DNA from 3 places in the Peribacillus sp. P4_B1 genome. Region 1 is predicted to be linked to each of the others. Evidence: riboswitches for the same ligand, from Rfam matches in the RefSeq annotation. Region 1 holds a riboswitch; each other region holds the start of a gene.
The links. Region 1 has a riboswitch for glycine ahead of glyA (serine hydroxymethyltransferase). Riboswitches for the same ligand answer to the same signal wherever they lie in the genome.
Positions count from the first base shown of each region.

Region 2: it holds a riboswitch for glycine, as region 1 does, so the genes downstream of both, gcvT (glycine cleavage system aminomethyltransferase GcvT) here and glyA (serine hydroxymethyltransferase) in region 1, are expected to answer to the same signal.
Region 3: it holds a riboswitch for glycine, as region 1 does, so the genes downstream of both, AC1DVK_RS03675 (amino acid permease) here and glyA (serine hydroxymethyltransferase) in region 1, are expected to answer to the same signal.

Region 1 is NZ_JBFUHM010000028.1:13,627-20,011, forward strand. Features, by position in the region: gene AC1DVK_RS16275 (amino acid permease) at 230-1,609, shown strand; glycine riboswitch at 1,937-2,040, shown strand; gene glyA (serine hydroxymethyltransferase) at 2,227-3,477, shown strand; gene gcvT (glycine cleavage system aminomethyltransferase GcvT) at 3,613-4,722, shown strand; gene gcvH (glycine cleavage system protein GcvH) at 4,880-5,275, shown strand; gene gcvPA (aminomethyl-transferring glycine dehydrogenase subunit GcvPA) at 5,277-6,385, shown strand, end outside.
Region 2 is NZ_JBFUHM010000007.1:19,735-26,119, reverse strand. Features, by position in the region: gene AC1DVK_RS05585 (rhodanese-like domain-containing protein) at 91-474, shown strand; gene gcvPB (aminomethyl-transferring glycine dehydrogenase subunit GcvPB) at 636-2,093, opposite strand; gene gcvPA (aminomethyl-transferring glycine dehydrogenase subunit GcvPA) at 2,086-3,432, opposite strand; gene gcvT (glycine cleavage system aminomethyltransferase GcvT) at 3,450-4,556, opposite strand; glycine riboswitch at 4,693-4,775, opposite strand; glycine riboswitch at 4,779-4,866, opposite strand; gene AC1DVK_RS05565 (DEAD/DEAH box helicase) at 5,239-6,385, shown strand, end outside.
Region 3 is NZ_JBFUHM010000004.1:112,336-118,720, reverse strand. Features, by position in the region: gene AC1DVK_RS03685 (sodium:solute symporter family protein) at 435-1,916, opposite strand; gene AC1DVK_RS03680 (DUF3311 domain-containing protein) at 1,913-2,113, opposite strand; gene AC1DVK_RS03675 (amino acid permease) at 2,382-3,722, opposite strand; glycine riboswitch at 3,922-4,000, opposite strand; gene AC1DVK_RS03670 (amino acid permease) at 4,552-5,940, shown strand.

The sequences.
Region 1 (6,385 bases):
GGTGCATTAAGGTCTGTGATAAATGAGTCTATCTTTTGATTTGTACAATTAACGCTATATTTTCAAAAAGGTTGGTAGATCTATTTCACTATATCTAGTACCTATCCAAGAAAGCGCTTACAGTGGTGGACAGTTTCCCAGTACGCTAATAATTCACACTCATTGAAAGACAGACTCTTTATTGGGAAAAAATCCAAGTATCCTATAAAAGTAGAAAGTGGGAATTCGTATGCAGGAACAAAAGTTAGATAGAGGGCTAAAAAACAGGCACGTACAACTCATCGCTATTGGTGGGGCAATCGGAACGGGATTATTTCTTGGAGCAGGAAAGTCTATTCATTTAGCCGGGCCATCCATTTTAATTGCTTACATGATTACAGGCGTCATTTGCTTTTTAATCATGCGCGCACTTGGAGAACTACTCTTATCTAATTTGCACTATCATTCCTTTGTCGACTTTGTAAGAGACTATTTAGGTAATATGGCTGCATTTGTAACCGGCTGGACCTACTGGTTTTGCTGGATTTCAATCGCAATGGCCGACTTAACAGCAGTTGGTCTTTATACTCAATACTGGTTTCCCTCTGTACCACAGTGGATGCCAGGATTAATTGCACTTGTCATTCTGCTATTTATGAATCTTGCAACGGTAAAACTTTTTGGCGAAATGGAGTTCTGGTTCGCATTAATTAAAGTCATAGCTATTCTAGCACTAATTGTTATCGGTATTTTCATGATTATTAAAGGCTTTTCCACTGATTCAGGCGCAGCAAGTTTCACGAATCTATGGAGTCACGAAGGTATCTTCCCAAATGGAATAAATGGTTTTATCCTCTCATTCCAGATGGTAGTGTTTGCGTTTGTTGGCATTGAACTTGTAGGACTAACAGCAGGTGAAACAGAGGATCCAGAAAAAGTTATCCCCAAAGCGATCAATAATATTCCTATTCGGATTATAATTTTCTACATTGGCGCACTTATTGTCATTATGAGTGTTTATCCGTGGAACGCAATCATCCCAACGGAAAGCCCATTCGTCCAAGTATTTGTGGCTGTAGGTATCGCTGGAGCTGCTGGTATCATCAATTTTGTCGTCTTAACATCGGCGGCTTCGGCATGTAACAGTGCAATCTTCAGTACAAGCCGGATGGTATACTCACTTGCCAAAGATAAAAATGCACCTGTACCGTTTGCAAAACTTAATGACCGTAAAGTACCTTCCAATGCATTGGTCTTTTCAACGGTTGTCATTTTAATTTCCGTTGTTTTGAATTATTTAATGCCTGAAGGAGTATTTACCTTGATTACAAGTATTTCTACAGTATGTTTCATTTTTATTTGGGGAATTACCGTCATCAGCCATTTGAAATATCGTAAAACAAGACCAGATCTAGTGAAAATGAACAAATTTAAATTACCACTTTATCCATTTTCCAATTACTTGATCCTTGCTTTCCTAGCGTTCGTCCTTGTTGTTCTTGCACTTGCGAACGATACTCGTGTTGCCTTAATCGTAACTCCTGTTTGGTTTATTATGCTGGTTGCGATTTATAAGATGCGCAAAACGCAGGTAGATCAGGCGAATCAGAGAGAGGCAGCGGGGAATTAGTGGCAAGAAACCCTTTGATTCCATTAACGGTGTTTGTCCAGATAGCTGCCGCTCCATATTTTCCAACTCGGTGAGTAAAAAATCTGCCCGTTATAAAAAGCTTAAGATATCTGGATGATCATATTAAAATTCAAAAAAATATCTCAGAATATCATTGTTAGCGCTTTCAAAAATACTTGACATAATTATTATCAACAACTATTCTAAATGTATCAAATTGAATAAGCGGATGACAGTTGTGGGAGAGTGCAAAGCGACAAGCCACCGAAGGAGCAAGTTCCAAAAAGACCCTTGGAACAAATCTCTCAGGTAGATGGAACCACAAATGGACGCACCTCTGGAGAGCGCGTATAAACATTTACGCCACCAAAGGGGAAAGGCTCTATTAAAAATGGAGCTAAACTCTCAGGTAAAAGGACAGAGAAGGGTAGAGAACGCTACGACCCTTTTCTGTCCTTTTTTGCGTGCAAAAAAGGGTGTAAAGCATACTGTTATTAACAGTTTTCATAGAAAAGTAGGCCTGTAGCGGGAAAGAAACTTAATTGTCTAGTACCATATTGAAATTCAGAATTAAGTAAAAATTCAGAATTACCCGAAAACATTAGGAGGAAAATAAAATGAGTTTACAACAAAATGATTTTACCATTTTTGATGCGATTGAGAAGGAAGGACAACGTCAACATGAAACACTGGAATTGATTGCATCAGAAAACTTCGTTAGCCCTGATGTATTAGAGGCCATGGGAAGCGTGATGACAAATAAATATGCAGAAGGTTATCCAGGAAAGCGCTATTATGGCGGATGTGAATTTGTCGATGTGGCAGAACAAGCAGCTATTGAGCGCTTAACAAAGCTTTTCGGTGCCAAATATGCAAATGTTCAGCCTCACTCAGGTGCACAAGCCAATTTCGCAGTTTTTTTCGCACTGCTTCAGCCTGGTGATAAGGTGATGGGAATGAACCTTTCACATGGTGGCCACTTAACTCATGGAAGTCCAGTCAGCGTTTCAGGAAAATGGTTTGAAGTTGTGTCTTATGGAGTTAGAGAAGATACACAGCTAATTGATTATGATGAGTTGGAAGCTATTGCAAAGAAAGAAAAACCTAAATTGATTATTGCTGGGACAAGCGCTTATCCAAGAACGATTAATTTTGCACGATTTAGAGAAATTGCCGATCAAGTTGGTGCAAAACTTATGGTGGATATGGCTCATATAGCCGGGCTGGTAGCTACTGGTCTTCATCCATCCCCAATCCCATATGCAGATGTTGTTACAAGTACAACTCATAAAACATTAAGAGGACCACGCGGGGGGATCATTTTAACGAACGATGAAGTAATAATCAAAGCGATTAATAAATCCGTATTCCCGGGAATTCAAGGCGGTCCACTAATGCATATCATTGCAGCAAAAGCAGTTGCTTTCAACGAGGCTTTACAACCAAGCTTTAAGGATTATGCGAAACAAGTCATTGAAAATGCTACAACACTTGGCGAAACATTAAAAAATGAAGGTGCAGCCCTTGTTTCTGGCGGAACAGATAATCATATTGTCCTTTTGGATTTACGTCCGTGGAATTTAACAGGAAAAGAAGCAGAGAAGTTATTGGAAGACGCGGGCATTACCGTTAATAAAAATACGATTCCCTATGACCCAGAAAAGCCATTTGTTACTAGCGGTATCCGAATGGGGACAGCAGCTTTAACAACTCGAGGCATGAAGAAGGAAGAGATGGTGAAAATTGGCGAAGTGATTGCAACGGTTCTAAAAAGTAAAAGGAATAAAGCCGTTATTGAGAAAGCAAGAGTAACAACTAAAGAGATTTGCGGTGTTTATCCGTTATTTCAAGAGCCAACGACTGTGTGAGCAATTATGCCTTTACTGAAACCTGAGCAACAGCCATGGCAGCGAGATATGTCTTTTGGAATCATGGCAATGAAAGAAACCGGTAACAGGTGAAAGAACATCTATTTTACAAAAAATCATAATTGGGGGTAGATCATGGGTATTGAAACAGCATTAAAGCAAACACCGCTTTTTGAAGTATATAAAAAATACGGAGCAAAAGTTATAAATTTTGGTGGCTGGGCTCTGCCGGTTCAATTTACTAGCATTTTAGAAGAGCATGAAGCTGTTCGAACTGAAGCAGGACTTTTTGATGTTTCTCATATGGGAGAAGTACTTGTGGAAGGGAAAGATGCCGAGAGTTATATTAACTACCTTGTTACAAACGATGTAACAAAGCTTAGCATCAATCAAGCACAGTATACCGCAATGTGTTATCCAGACGGTGGAACCGTCGATGATTTATTAGTTTATAAATTAGGGAATGAAAAATATTTACTCGTCATTAATGCCGCAAATATTGAGAAAGATTACGAATGGATGAAGCAGCATGTAAAAGGAGAGATGGCACTCCAAAATATTTCGGAAGACATCGCTCAGCTTGCCATCCAAGGACCAAAGGCAGAAACCATTTTGCAAAAGTTAACGGAAATAGATTTATCAGAAATTGGTTCTTTTAAATTCGCCCAACATGTCAACATCTCGGGGATTACCGATGTACTTGTATCCCGTACAGGTTACACAGGAGAAAATGGATATGAACTTTATTTATCTGCAGACAAAGCGGAAGTACTTTGGGAAAAGATCTTAGAAGCAGGAGCCACGAATGGATTAAAACCATGCGGACTTGGTGCACGGGACACGCTTCGGCTGGAAGCACGTCTTGCACTCTATGGCCAGGAACTAAGTAACGATATCAGCCCGCTGGAAGCAGGAATCGGCTTTGTCGTAAAGACGAACAAAGAAAGTGACTTTATTGGAAAATCTGCTCTTACACAACAAAAAGAAACTGGATTAAAACGAAAATTAGTAGGGATTGAAGTAATAGGCCGGGGAATTCCGCGTCATGGTTACAAGATAATTTCTAAAGATGGAGAGGAAATAGGTATTGTGACATCAGGAACACAATCACCATCTTTGAAGAAAAGCTTAGGTCTTGCCTTGGTATCAGCCGATCAAGCTGAAGTAGGGACGCCGATACAAGTGGAAATCCGAAATAAACAGATTGAAGCCGTTATTGTTAATGCACCATTCTATAAAAGGTAAGCGGAAATATTTTAATAGAGTTATCGTGCAGTTTTCAGGAGTCGATTTCGGTTACCTTGCATGCAGCCTTGAAATCGGCTCCTAAGGGTAAAATCACCCAATCTATATTCTGAATTATGGCAATAGTGAAAAAACCAAAAGAAAAGGGGAAAATACAATGACGAAGGTAATATCAATTTTTAGATATAGCAAAGAACATGAGTGGGTACAACAATTAGAAGGAAATCGTGTACGTATTGGAATCACTGATTATGCACAAAAGGCGTTAGGTGATATCGTCTTTGTTGAAAACCCAGCGATTGATGATGAAGTAGCTGTAAATGAATCGATGGGAACGATCGAGTCGGTTAAAGCAGTTTCCGAACTTTACTCACCTGTTTCAGGTACGGTAGTTACTGTAAACGAAGAGTTAGAAGGCGCTCCAGAGACGATTAACGAGCATCCATTTGAAGCAGGGTGGTTAGTCGAAGTAGAAATGTCCAATCCAGAAGAGTTAGACTCGCTTCTAAACGAAGATGAGTATCAAGCATTTACTAATGAAGGAGAGGAATAATATGGCAGCCACTTATAGATACCTTCCTGATACTGAACAAGACCAAGACGAGATGCTCACATTTTTAAATATTTCTTCGATAGATGAGTTATTTGAAGATATTCCAGCTGAAATCAGATTGCAGGGTGAGCTAAACATCCCAAAGGCGGTTCCTGAACCTCTGCTTGTGAAAAGAATGAACCAGCTTGCTATCAAAAACAAAAATGCGAATCATTACCCGACTTTCCTAGGTGCGGGTACATATGATCATTACATTCCAAGTGTGGTAAACCATATGATTTCACGCTCCGAATTTTACACAGCCTATACACCTTACCAACCGGAAATCAGTCAAGGTGAATTACAAGCAATTTTTGAATTTCAAACGATGGTTTGTGAGTTGACAGGTATGGATGTGGCTAATTCTTCCATGTACGATGGTTTTACATCGCTTGCAGAAGCTGCATCACTTGCTGTTGCATCTACAAGACGTTCGAAAGTTCTTGTATCCAAAGCGGTACATCCTGAATCCAGGGCAATTTTACATACAGTAGCAGGAGGCCCGGGATATACAGCCGAGGAAGTAAACCTAGCTGATGAGGTTACAGATTTAGGGAAGCTGCAAGAACAAATAGATAAGGACACTGCTGCCGTAATTGTTCAATATCCGAATTTCTTCGGTTCTATTGAGGATATAAAAGCAATTAAGAAAATTGCGGAAGAACATGGTGCCCTTTTAATCGTAAGCGCCAATCCTCTTGCACTAGCACTCCTGCAGACTCCTGGGAAACTTGGGGCAGATATTGTAATCGGTGATATGCAGCCATTAGGAATCCCAATGTCCTTTGGCGGTCCGCACTGCGGCTATTTTGCGGTAAATAAAAAACTCATGCGCAAAATCCCAGGACGCATTGTAGGCCAAACAGCAGATGAAAAAGGACAGCGTGGATTTGTGTTAACACTTCAAGCACGTGAACAGCATATTCGCCGTGATAAATCCTTATCCAATATTTGTTCCAACCAGGCATTAAATGCTCTTGCCTCTTCTATTTGTATGACATCACTTGGTAAGCAAGGGATTCGTCAAATGGCACAGCTAAACATTGAGAAAGCTGATTACATGGCGAAAAC
Region 2 (6,385 bases), on a different contig from region 1:
ATTTGATGAAAATTCTTTTTGATTATTGGGTAAAGCAATTATATAATAAAGATTGTCTGTATTCGTTAAGGTAGAAGGGAGTTTTTATGTTTGGAAATATTATATACACTGCTCATCATCTTAGGAGTGGTTATTGCGTATTCACTTTTTAATTGGTACCGCCAGCGTAAAATCGTTAAAACATTAACACAGGACGAATTTATCGCTAACTACAGAAAAGTGCAGCTAATCGATGTGCGGGAACCGAATGATTTCGATAATGGCCATATCTTAGGCGCAAGAAACATCCCTATGACGCAAATGAAAACCCGCTTGGTCGAAATTAGGCCGGACAAGCCTGTATATTTGTACGCTCAAAGCGAAATCATCAGCGGAAGAGCTGCAGCCATGCTATACAAAAAGGGCTACAGGGAACTTTTTCACTTAAAGGGCGGTTTCAAGATGTGGACCGGGAAAATCAAAGCAAAGAAATAAGACCCCATCTCCGCATGGGCTCTTTTAAATTAAAAAGCCTTCATACGCATCATGCGTGCTCCAGGAAAATGAAAGTTAACTGTTCGACTTTAATGAATTCTTACATAAACATGAAAAATCCCCGCCGGCAGGCAGGGATTTTTTTCGTGTAAGCTATCAGTCTATGCTTGATAGCGCAGAATAGGTTTTCTTGCAGCAAGAGTTTCATCAAGCCGCTTAATAACGGTTGTATGCGGAGCTTCCTGAACGATTTCCGGGGTTTCTTCAGCTTCCTTGGCAATCTGGATCATTGCATCGATGAATGCATCCAGCGTTTCTTTTGACTCGGTTTCAGTCGGTTCTATCATCATTCCTTCTTCCACGTTCAACGGGAAGTAAATGGTTGGAGGATGATACCCGAAATCCAGCAATCTTTTTGCTATATCGAGGGTCCTTACCCCTAATTTCTTTTGCCTGCGTCCGCTTAATACGAATTCATGCTTACAATGACGATTATATGGTAAGTCAAAAAATGGTTCCAACCTACGCATCATATAATTGGCATTGATGACCGCATTCTCTGTGACGGCTTTAAGGCCATCAGGACCCATTGAACGAATGTACGTATAAGCTCTAACATTTATCCCGAAGTTCCCATAGTATGGTTTTACCCTGCCAATGGATTGCGGGCGGTCATAATCAAGAACGAATTGCTCATCTTGTTTTACAACAAGCGGTTTAGGCAAGTAGGGAATCAAATCCGACTTTACCCCTACAGGGCCGGAACCCGGACCGCCGCCGCCATGCGGACCTGTGAATGTTTTATGGAGATTTAAGTGAACCACATCAAAGCCCATATCACCCGGGCGTGCTTTTGATAGGACTGCATTCAGATTGGCTCCGTCATAGTAAAGCTTCCCACCTGCATCATGGACAAGTTGTGCCATTTCCAAAATGTTCTCTTCAAACAATCCCAATGTATTGGGGTTCGTCAGCATCAAGGCCGCCGTATCCGGTCCGACAACACGCTTTAAATCTTCAAGGTCGACTAACCCATTTTCATCGGACTTCACTGTAATCGTTTCAAGTCCGGCAACAGTTGCAGATGCAGGATTCGTACCGTGTGCAGAATCAGGTACGATCACTTTCGTCCGTTCTGTATCGCCATTCGCTTCGTGAAAAGCGCGAATCATCATCAACCCTGTCCATTCACCGTGTGCACCTGCTGCAGGTTGTAATGTCACTAGATCCATTCCTGTGATTTCCGTTAAATGTTCCTGCAAATCAAATAATAGTTCCAAGGCTCCCTGGACTGTAGTCGGGTCTTGATATGGATGGATATGGGCGAAACCGTTATAGCGTGCCACATTTTCATTTATTTTCGGATTATATTTCATCGTGCATGAACCCAGCGGATAAAAACCCGAATCCACCCCATGATTCCGTTTGGAAAGTGCTGTATAGTGACGCATGATATCCAGTTCGGACACCTCAGGAAGCTCTGCCTCTTCTTCACGGATGTAGTCGGCAGGAAGAATTTCTTCGAGCGGAATAGTTGCAACATCCATTTCTGGCAGACTGTACCCGATTCGACCGGAAGTGCTGATTTCAAAAATGAGTGATTGATCTTGATTATTCATGTTGATCCCCCAATTCCTGCGCAAGTGCATCGATTTCTTCTTTTGTTCTAAGTTCCGTTACCGCAACCAGCATATGGTCTTTCAGCTCAGGATAAACCGTCCCTAAATCGAAGCCGCCAATCATCCCTTTTTCAAAAAGGTTTTTATTGATTTCTGAAAACGAAGCAGGCAGTTTAATGACAAATTCATTGAACGAAGGACCGTCGAACATCACTTCTATCCCTTTTGCCTTTATAGCTTTTTTCGCATAGTGTGCTTTTTGAATATTTTGCACGGCCATTTCTTTGACACCCTTTTTCCCAAGCGCCGTCATTGCAACAGAAGCTGCCAAGGCATTCAACGCTTGATTGGAACAAATGTTGGATGTGGCCTTATCACGGCGAATGTGCTGTTCACGAGCTTGAAGCGTCAACACAAAGCCCCTTTTTCCATTTTCATCCACCGTTTGACCGACGAGCCGGCCCGGAACTTTCCGAACAAGTTTATTAGTAACGGCAAAATATCCACAGTGAGGTCCCCCGAATGCCGCTGGAATGCCGAATGGCTGAGCATCTCCCGTTACGATATCTGCACCGAGTGAACCTGGGGGTGTCAAAGCCCCCAGTGCAAGCGGATTACTGGAAACGATAAACATGGACTTGGCGCCATGAATGATTTCTTCCATTTCTTTCAATGGCTCTATCCGTCCAAAAAAATTCGGATATTGCACAATCACTCCTGCAATGTCATCATTCATTAATTCCTTTAAAGCAGCCATGTCCGTCACACCGTCTTTATAAGGAATTTCAATCACTTCCACGCGTTGCCCTTTCGCATATGTCTTCACAACTTCTCTTGATTCAGGATGAACTGCTCCTGAAATGAGAATCTTCTTGCGCCGAGTCTGACCTGAAGCAAGCATGGCCGCCTCAGCCAGCGAAGTCCCGCCGTCATACATGGAGGAGTTAGCTACGTCCATACCCGTCAACTCACAAATCATCGTTTGATATTCAAAGATGGCCTGCAGTTCACCCTGTGAAATTTCGGGCTGATAGGGAGTATAAGCCGTATAAAATTCAGAACGGGAAAGAACGTGATCGACGATGACCGGTGCATAATGGTCATAGACACCCGCACCAAGGAAGGAAGCATAGTTTTTAAGATCCGCATTCTTGGCAGCAAGCCTTGATAATTCTTTCATTAATGCAGGTTCCGATTTAGCAGGTTTGATATCGTATTCTCCTTGAAAGCGAACACTTTCAGGGATATCATTGAAAAGTTCTTCAACAGCAGGTACCCCTATAACTTCCAGCATTTCTTGTTTATCTTGCTCTGTCATGGGTAAATAACGATGTTTCATCTAATGACCATTCCCCTCTATTTACGTGGTTTTTTATAAAAAGGTGTTTGTATTATAACGGCTTTCAAACGTTTGGAACGGATTTCCACTTCAATTTCCGCATCCAGCACCGAATATTCCTTATCGATAAGTACCAATCCTACGTTTTTCTTCAACGTTGGTGATTGGGTACCAGTCGTGACCTCCCCAATGACTTTGTCCCCGCTGTAGACCTTATACCCATGACGAGGAATGCCACGGTCAATCATTTCAATTCCCACAAGCTTCCGGGGTGCCCCTTTCTCCTTTTGTTCAGCAAGAACGGCTTTCCCGAAAAAATCGGCTTCCTTATCCACTTTTACCGCAAAACCAATCCCGGCTTCTATTGGAGTAATGTCCGCTGAAAGCTCCTGCCCATACAGCGGCAGTTTCGCTTCAAAACGCAGGGTATCACGAGCACCTAAACCAATCGGCTGTATCCCTTCTTCCTTTCCGGCATCCATTATCGCCTTCCAAAGGGCAGGGCCGTTTTCACTGTCGCTATATATTTCAAAACCATCTTCACCAGTATATCCAGTACGGGATACCAACGTGGAGATACCATTTATCATGACATTCTCCTTGAACTTGAAAAATCCAATTTCACTTAAGGCAGTATTTTCTGAAAGTTTTTGCAATATCTTCTCTGCAGATGGTCCTTGAAGTGCTAGCTGTATATAGTCACTCGATACATTCGTAATTTGGGCATTTTCCGTTAGATTAGCTTGCAGCCAATCGAAATCTTTTTCTGTATTCGCTGCATTGACCACGAGCAGATAGTCGTCTTCCGCCCTTTTATAAACGATGAGATCATCAACCGTCCCGCCGTTTTCATAACACATGGCCGAATATTGGGCACCGCCCGTTTGCAGCTTTGATATATCATTAGTCAGCATCTTCTGTAAAAAGGAAAGGCTCCCAGGACCCTTAACATCAACTTCCCCCATATGCGATACATCGAACAGACCCGCTTTTGTACGTACGGCTTCATGTTCGTCCTTTATACCCGTAAATTGGACAGGAAGTTCCCAGCCGCCAAAATCAATCGTTTTCCCTCCGTATTCACGATAAACCTCAAATAGTGGTGTTCTTTTTAAATTGGTCAAAAAATGACCCCCCTCAGATTTTTTAAAATTAAATTGGCTTCATTATCAAAGCTTTTTGTCCTTACGCATCAGATATTCTGATTCATGATGTAAAAAAAGCACAAAAAAGGACAGAGAAAGCCCGTTTGAGCTTTTTCTCTGTCCTGAAACCTGAAAGTTTACCTATATAATAGGTTTTCCCCTTTGGTGGCCGTCCCAAACGGGCGGCGCTCTCCAGAGTTGCGTCCAATAAGAGTTCTTTTGCCTGAGAGATTCACTGCTAAGTTTGCTCCTTCGGCGCTACATCCGTAGTCTCTCCCCTTATCTTCACCCGCATATTATGGTCTACCAATGAAATTAAGCGAATAAGCCCCACCCATTAGTAAAACCTTTGAGCATCATAGAATGCATTCTCTGCCAAATCTCCAAAAACTCCAGAAAAACGTTTACATGATCTCCTTCGGTAATCTTGGATAAAGCAGGTACCTATAGCCCATACTAAGAAAACGCGAATTGCAAATCGATACAAAAATTCTTTTTAGCGTTTGGAAATTGGAATTTTCTAAATATACTTATATCCTACCCTAAGAAACTTATCTCTGCAATATCTTTTGAAGAGAAATATTTTTCTTACTTCACATATGAAATGTTCGGTTTTTGACCTTATATTAAGGAATTTATGATTTAAGAGGGAGTTATTTCTATGAAAATCAATATATCCTTCAATTCTGAATGGAATGACGAGTTTTTACAAAAGGTGGAAAATGATGGTCCATGGGGAAATTGGGAGCTTTATAAGTTGGCGGTTAAAATGGAGGAAAATCTCATCATTCCTGATTTTGAAGGTTTACAGGCACCCAAGCACCTTCCTCAGTTAACCCCGCTTCCCCATCAATTGGAAGCTGCAAAGCAAGTGGTGGAAAAGATGAATGGAAAGGCCATTTTAGCAGATGAAGTAGGTCTCGGAAAAACAATTGAAGCCGGCTTGATCCTAAAGGAGTATATGATCAGAGGCCTTGTAAAGAAGGTATTGATCCTTGTACCAGCTTCCCTTGTAACACAATGGGCTTTTGAATTGAATACGAAGTTTCATATTCCGGCAGTCGTTCAGAGAAAAAGTTATGTGTGGGACTCCTGTGATGTGGTCATTTCATCCATTGATACAGCGAAACGCGCTCCACATCGTGATATCATTTTCAATCAGGAATATGACTTCATCATCATTGATGAAGCTCATAAACTTAAAAATAATAAGACGAAGAACTATGAATTCGTCCAAAATCTGAAAAAGAAATTTTGTTTACTCCTGACAGCTACTCCCATTCAAAATAAAGTCGAGGAAATTTTTCACCTCGTTTCGTTATTGAAACCAGGCCACTTGGGAAATGCCTCACTCTTTTCAGAAAAATATAAAGGGAAAGGCCGGAACATAATTGAAGATGAACACCTAAAGGAATTGGTCAACACTGTGATGATTCGAAACCGGCGGGCCGATACTGGTATTGAATGGACAAAAAGGCATGTGGAAACCATCACCATTGAATTTTCTCCAACCGAGCAGGCATTGTACGATGCAGTTTCAAAATTCAAACCTATTTCTGATGGAACAAAAGGAAGCGCCTTTTCAGCTCTCACTCTCCAAAGAGAAGCCTGCAGCAGCAGAGAGGCGGTCTTTTATACTTTAAAAAACATGAAAGCCAAATACGACCAGCCTACCCCTGACTTTTTGGCAAAGCTTGATGATTTATTTACAAAAGTGAATGAAACGGTTCAGAATTCAAAAGCTGAAAAAGCTTTGGAACTGATCAAGAAAATTGATGACAAAGTGATTATCTTTACAGAATACCGAG
Region 3 (6,385 bases), on a different contig from region 1:
CTAATGATAGTAAATGAAGATTATTTCCAAAACGATGCTATTATTTGTAAAATACATAATATAAGGCGGAACGTTAATGTCAAATAGATCTCAGTTCGGTTTATCCTGATTTTAATAGCTTTTGTAATATCGATTACTTTTTGCTTTAATCCGGAAGCCTTATTAAAAGGTGGATATGATTTAGCTATGGATGGTCTGGTAGTAGCCAGAACCTTGATGAATTTATTAGTTAAAATAGGGGATTTGATGATAAACAAAAAAGATTGGTAGTTTATTATGAGACATTGTTTTTTGACGGCTATTTAACTTTCTATAATCACTCTTAAGAAAAAGGACATTATTACTGTATTATTCGAAGGAAGGCTCAGTCTTTTGACTGAGCCTTCCGATGTTCATTCACAGGATTTCCAAAATAATCAGCATCAATGAGTGCTTCAAATATCGTTAACGGATTTTGGTTCCAACTGAACCGCATGATTCCTGAGGGCAAGACTTACCGTTATCATCACAATGAAATTGAATGCCAAGGCGATGATTCCCACATTCAAATCTTTCGCTGCTTGTGGCAAGGATGGAAACAGGGTCCCTATTGTTGAATGACTGAGTGTAATGCAGATCACGATGGCCAATCCGGTGATGATGCCGGCGATTGCGCCATATTTATTGATTGGATTCTTTTTCTTCTTCAGACTAAATAGAAGGGACGGGAATAGCTGTGTGATGAGACTGTATCCCATGAGAATTAATGCTGACATCGTTTCGCCGCCGTTTAAGGTGAAGTAGACGGCTATAAGAGCAATGATTGGTACAAGGATTTTTGCCAATCTTACAACGTGGCGATCTGATACTGCAGGTGCAAATTCCTTATAGACGTTTTTAGCGAGCAGTGTAGCGACGCTCATCAAAAGCATGGATCCCGGCACCAATGCGGTCAGCAACCCAGCCCCGCCGATTATACCTATAAACCATGGGTCAAAGGTCTGAATCGAAAGGCGCAGCAATGAGAGGTCTGCATCTGCCCCTACGAGTCCAGGCACTTTCAATATAGCTGTAAACCCTACAAAAAATACGAATAACAGCATGAGCGTATATAAAGGGCTGATGATGGCATTTTTTCGAAATACCTTCCCGCTGCGAGCTGAATAAACCGCGCTGAAAACTTGGGGCCACATATAGAAACCAAATACAAGCAATATTACCGTGGAGATGAACCATGATATGCTAAGTCCCTGCTCGGGGAACTTTAGAAAACCAGGCTTGGCCGCATCAATTGCTTCGAACATCGGCTGAAATCCACCAAAGTAATGAATGGGCAGATAAATTCCTAAGAATCCTATAATGGCGATCATCATGATATCTTTAATGACTGCTGTCCAGACTGAGCCGTGTATACCGGAAATCATTACATAAATGGTAAGGCCGATTGCCCCCATCCATACCGCCGCAGACATTGAGATTGCACCATAAGATGCCTCTGAGACAATGATCCCCAATCCTTTCAGCTGCACGACGATCACTGGAATCATCGAGACCACACCGACAAGCGCAGCCAAAATTCCTAAACTGGGACTCTTATATTTGCTTACAAAAAAATCGGATTGGGACATCAGCTTATTTTCTTTGGCATATTTCCATATTTCAGGAAGGAGCCAATAGGATAATACGTAAGACAAAGTAATGTAAATAAGAACATATAGAGCGGGTGCGCCCTTGCCATAGGCCCAGCCGCTGCCGCCAAGGAAGGAGAAGGTCGTATAGATTTCCCCAGCCATCAGCAGGAAGACGAATATTGCACCAAAACCGCGTCCGCCCACCGTCCATTGTTCCAAGTTCATATCTTTTCCTTTTGAAGAACGAATGCCTAAAAATATCGATAGTAGTAAAAAAGCTAAAATGATTATGAGGGCAATATTCATTCCTGGTCACCTTCCCGATTCCGGGGATCCAGCTTATACATGATGCCCAAGATGGCAGAGGTAAGGACCACCCACATAGCCATCCAGAACATATTGAAAGGCATCCCTAATACATAAGGTTTTATTCTATTAACAAAAGGCAGAAATCCTAGTATGCCTATAAAAGGAACTAGAGTAAGGATATATAGAATCTTCATTAAACAAACCCCTCCGTTTTAAATAAAGTGAAACGTCCAACAATGGGGGTTTTACTTCAGTGCCACTGATGGATGGGTGAACCAAACTGGATGGAAAATTCATACATGACGGATATTCCTTCTTTGATAAGGAACCGATGATAAATATAAGCTTACACTATTTTGATATGAAATTTAATGCAGTTGCTTGATATATTTTTTAGCAACAGAGCCGCTGATAAAAGATAAAGCCTTGAATTCTTATAGAGTTCAAGGCTTTATCCTTTTACTATCTTTTTTTCTGATAGTTATATAGTATCACCAAGACCATGAACCAGATTGGCGTCATAAGCAGTGATAGCCGTGTGGCTTCAGCGAATAGCATAACGATAAGGATGAACAGGAATAATCCTAAAATGGCGTAATTGATAAAGGGTGTAAAAGGAGCCCTGAAAGTTGATTCGGCTCTTAGGTCCGGCCGTGTTTTCGAATATTTGATATGTGAGATCAAGATGATGCTCCATACCCATATGAAACAGATGGCACTGATGGTTGTCACAACGGTAAATGCCTGTTCCGGTATCAGTTTGCTTAACAATGCTCCTAGTGATACAACGATTGTTGATGTTAATAAGGCATTGCTAGGAACAGCCTGTTGATTTAATTTTTCCAGTTTAGCAGGGGCTTCTCCATTCCTGCTTAACGTATAGAGTATTCGGCTTGTTGAAAATAAACCGCTGTTGCATGCAGAAGCAGCTGATGTCAAAACGACGAAATTGATGATCCCCGCAGCGACAGGAATGCCGATTAGCGCAAAGACTTCTACAAATGGGCTGCTCGTGGCATTCAGTTGTGTCCAAGGGTTGACACAGAGAATGACGAATATGGCACCTACATAGAAAAGTAAAATCCGGACTGGGATTTTATTGATGGCAGACGGAATGTTCTTTCTCGGGTTCGCCGTTTCTGCTGCTGAAACCCCGACCAATTCGACACCTACAAAGGAGAAGACGACCAGCTGTAAAGACAACAGGAATCCGGAAATTCCATTTGGGAACATGCCTCCATGAGTCCATAGGTTCGTTAGGGAAACCGTTCCCGTATTGGTATTGAAGCCGATGGCCAAGAGAATGATTCCTACGAATATCAAGGTGATGATCGTGATTACTTTTATGATGGCAAACCAGAATTCCAATTCGCCAAATAACTTAACGGTCAATAGGTTCAATCCTAACAGAATGACAAGGCATATTAGAGCCGGTATCCATTGAGGGATATCGAACCAGTATTGTATATAGACACCGACAGCTATGATATCGGCCATTGCGGTCATGATCCAACAGAACCAATATGTCCAACCGGTCACGAAGCCAGCCCATGGGCCGACATATTCGGTTGCGAATTCAGTGAATGACGTATATCCTGCATTGGATAAGAGCAATTCGCCTAGGGCTCTCATCACAAAAAACAAGGCAATTCCAATTATTAGATAGGAGAAGATGATAGATGGACCTGCCATTTGTATGGCTTTTCCGGATCCCAAAAATAAACCGGTACCAATGGTTCCTCCTATTGCAATAAGTTGTACATGACGATTTTTTAAATCTCTTTTTAATTCCTGTTTAGCCAATTCGTACGCCCCCGTCTTTTATAGTCTTGGTAGTGAATGATTTCAAACCTGCATGGTCTTGGAGAAGGACGTGATTTTTTCACCCAGCTTGCCAATGGTTTTCACGAGTGTTGTTTTAAGTCCAATCACAAAGTGGACAATAAAAAAAGAGATTGGATATACCAATCTCTTAAAGGGTTCAGAATAACAATTTATCATTCGTTACTCTTCTGTCCTTTTGCCTGAGATTGTGAATCCTTCGGCGCTGCATCTTGTACAGTCTCTCCAGAAGCTGCTCCTGCTATAGTGTCATCCATAGCATTCATCGCTTGCTTGTATGCGGTTGTGTAAAAATGTCTGTCTGCGGTGATCTTCCACTGCTGAAGCATTCATTATACTTATAAAATAATATTGGAATTCTATCATCTATTTTTCTGAAGGTCAACAATTTTTTTTGGGAGTTAGCCAGTCTTATAAGAGGTTTATAACACATTGAAATGGTTTTAATTTTTTTAAACGTTCACTTGAAAAGACTTTGAATGGTTCAAAGCAGAAGTGATTGTTTTCTACTCTTTTTTTGTGTAATCACTATTATAAAATACTGATTCACTTTTTTAAAAAAAGGTATTTTAAGATAGGAAAAATCGCCAAGATATATTTGACAACTGTTTTTTTGAAAAATACATTTGTGTTTTTAAAGAGTATTTACTATTATAAGATAAGAAAACAAAATTAAAGTGTTATTTATATGATTACGATAAGGCATTTCTAACCACAATAATAAATAGAGTCGATTGGCGGTAAGGTTGGAAGAGCATTGCTGCTAATATTGCACCTGGGGGAGTTAATCATGTCAAACAAGGAATTAAAGAGAGGGCTGGAGGCACGTCACATTCAAATGATAGCTTTGGGCGGAACCATTGGGGTCGGGTTATTCATGGGATCGGCGAGCACGATCAAATGGACAGGGCCTTCTGTAATGCTTGCATATGCCATCGCAGGTATATTTATATTTTTCATCATGCGTTCTATGGGGGAGATGCTATATTTAGAACCGACTACGGGTTCTTTTGCATCCTTTGCTAGCAGCTATATACATCCTTTGGCAGGTTATATGACTGCTTGGAGCAATTGGTTTCAATGGGTAATCGTAGGAATGTCCGAAATCATCGCCGTTGGAATGTATATGCAGTATTGGTTCCCGGAGTTACCAGCTTGGATACCAGGTGTGGTCGCCATGATCATCTTGGGGGCAGCCAACCTCATTTCCGTAAAATCTTTCGGGGAATTTGAATTTTGGTTTGCGCTTATAAAAATAATAACGATTGTATTGATGATCGTTGCCGGCCTTGGCCTTATTTTCTTTGGAATAGGGAATGGCGGAGACGCAATTGGATTATCGAATCTTTGGGCAAATGGCGGCTTCTTTACGGGAGGCTGGACAGGATTCTTCTTTGCGCTTTCCCTTGTTGTGGCTTCCTATCAAGGCGTTGAGCTCATCGGCATCGCGGCCGGAGAAGCGAAGAATCCAACGAAGACCGTAACAAAAGCGATCCAATCAATCATATGGCGCATTTTAATTTTCTATATTGGCGCTATATTCGTCATCGTGACGGTTTATCCATGGGATAAACTAGATGACATCGGAAGTCCATTCGTTTCAACCTTTGCTAAAATCGGTATCACAGCAGCTGCAGGAATCATTAACTTTGTCGTAATCACTGCGGCAATGTCCGGATGCAACAGTGGGATCTTCAGTGCAGGGCGTATGCTTTACACACTGGCATTGAATGGCCAAGCTCCTAAAATCTTTGCAAAAGTATCTAAAAGTGGAGTGCCGGCATATTGTACGATCGCTGTACTATTAGGATTGGGTATCGGGGTTGTCCTGAATTACCTTGCACCGCCGGAATTATTCCTTTATGTGTACAGTGCGAGTGTTTTACCCGGAATGATTCCATGGTTTGTCATACTTATCAGTGAGCTTAAATTCAGAAAGGTAAATGCTGCTGAAATGGAGAAACATCCGTTCAAAATGCCGTTTGCCCCTTACAGTAATTATGCGACAATTGCCTTTTTACTGATGGTGCTGGTGGGTATGTGGATCAATCCCAGTACAAGGATTTCCTTGGTTGTCGGGATCGTTTTCCTAGCATTGGTAGTAGTAAGTTATTACATGCTGAAAATGGATAAACGAATACCATTGGATGCTAAATCCGATGATGAGATTTCCAGTTAAGAAGTCTCGTGCCATTTCGATAAAAAGATGAGTGATACGAGTTTTTCTATAATAAGGATTTTGGGAGATCATCTTGGTTAATCTACGTTCATGACTCGAGCTTTGCCGAGTGTGTTTCCCCTTAGTATAAATATAATAGACACTAATTAAAGTTGTGCATAAATTGTGGACAAAACAAAGAGAGATAAAGAGAAATCTTCATCCCTCAGGCTTTTTCCCAACTTGTGCATGACTTTTTTTGAGGAAAGAACAGTTATTGTAGAAAAAATTCTCAATAAAGCTATGGAGTATTCAAGTATTTTCTTTGGCAGAAAATGAGATTTTCCTAACTAGGCATGAATTCTATGTAAATGGTTTTGGGATATAATTTGTAAAAAATGAACGGTTCATTTTTGCACATATAGGCTATTTAAGGTTTTTAAGTATAATGTTTAAGGGAAATGAT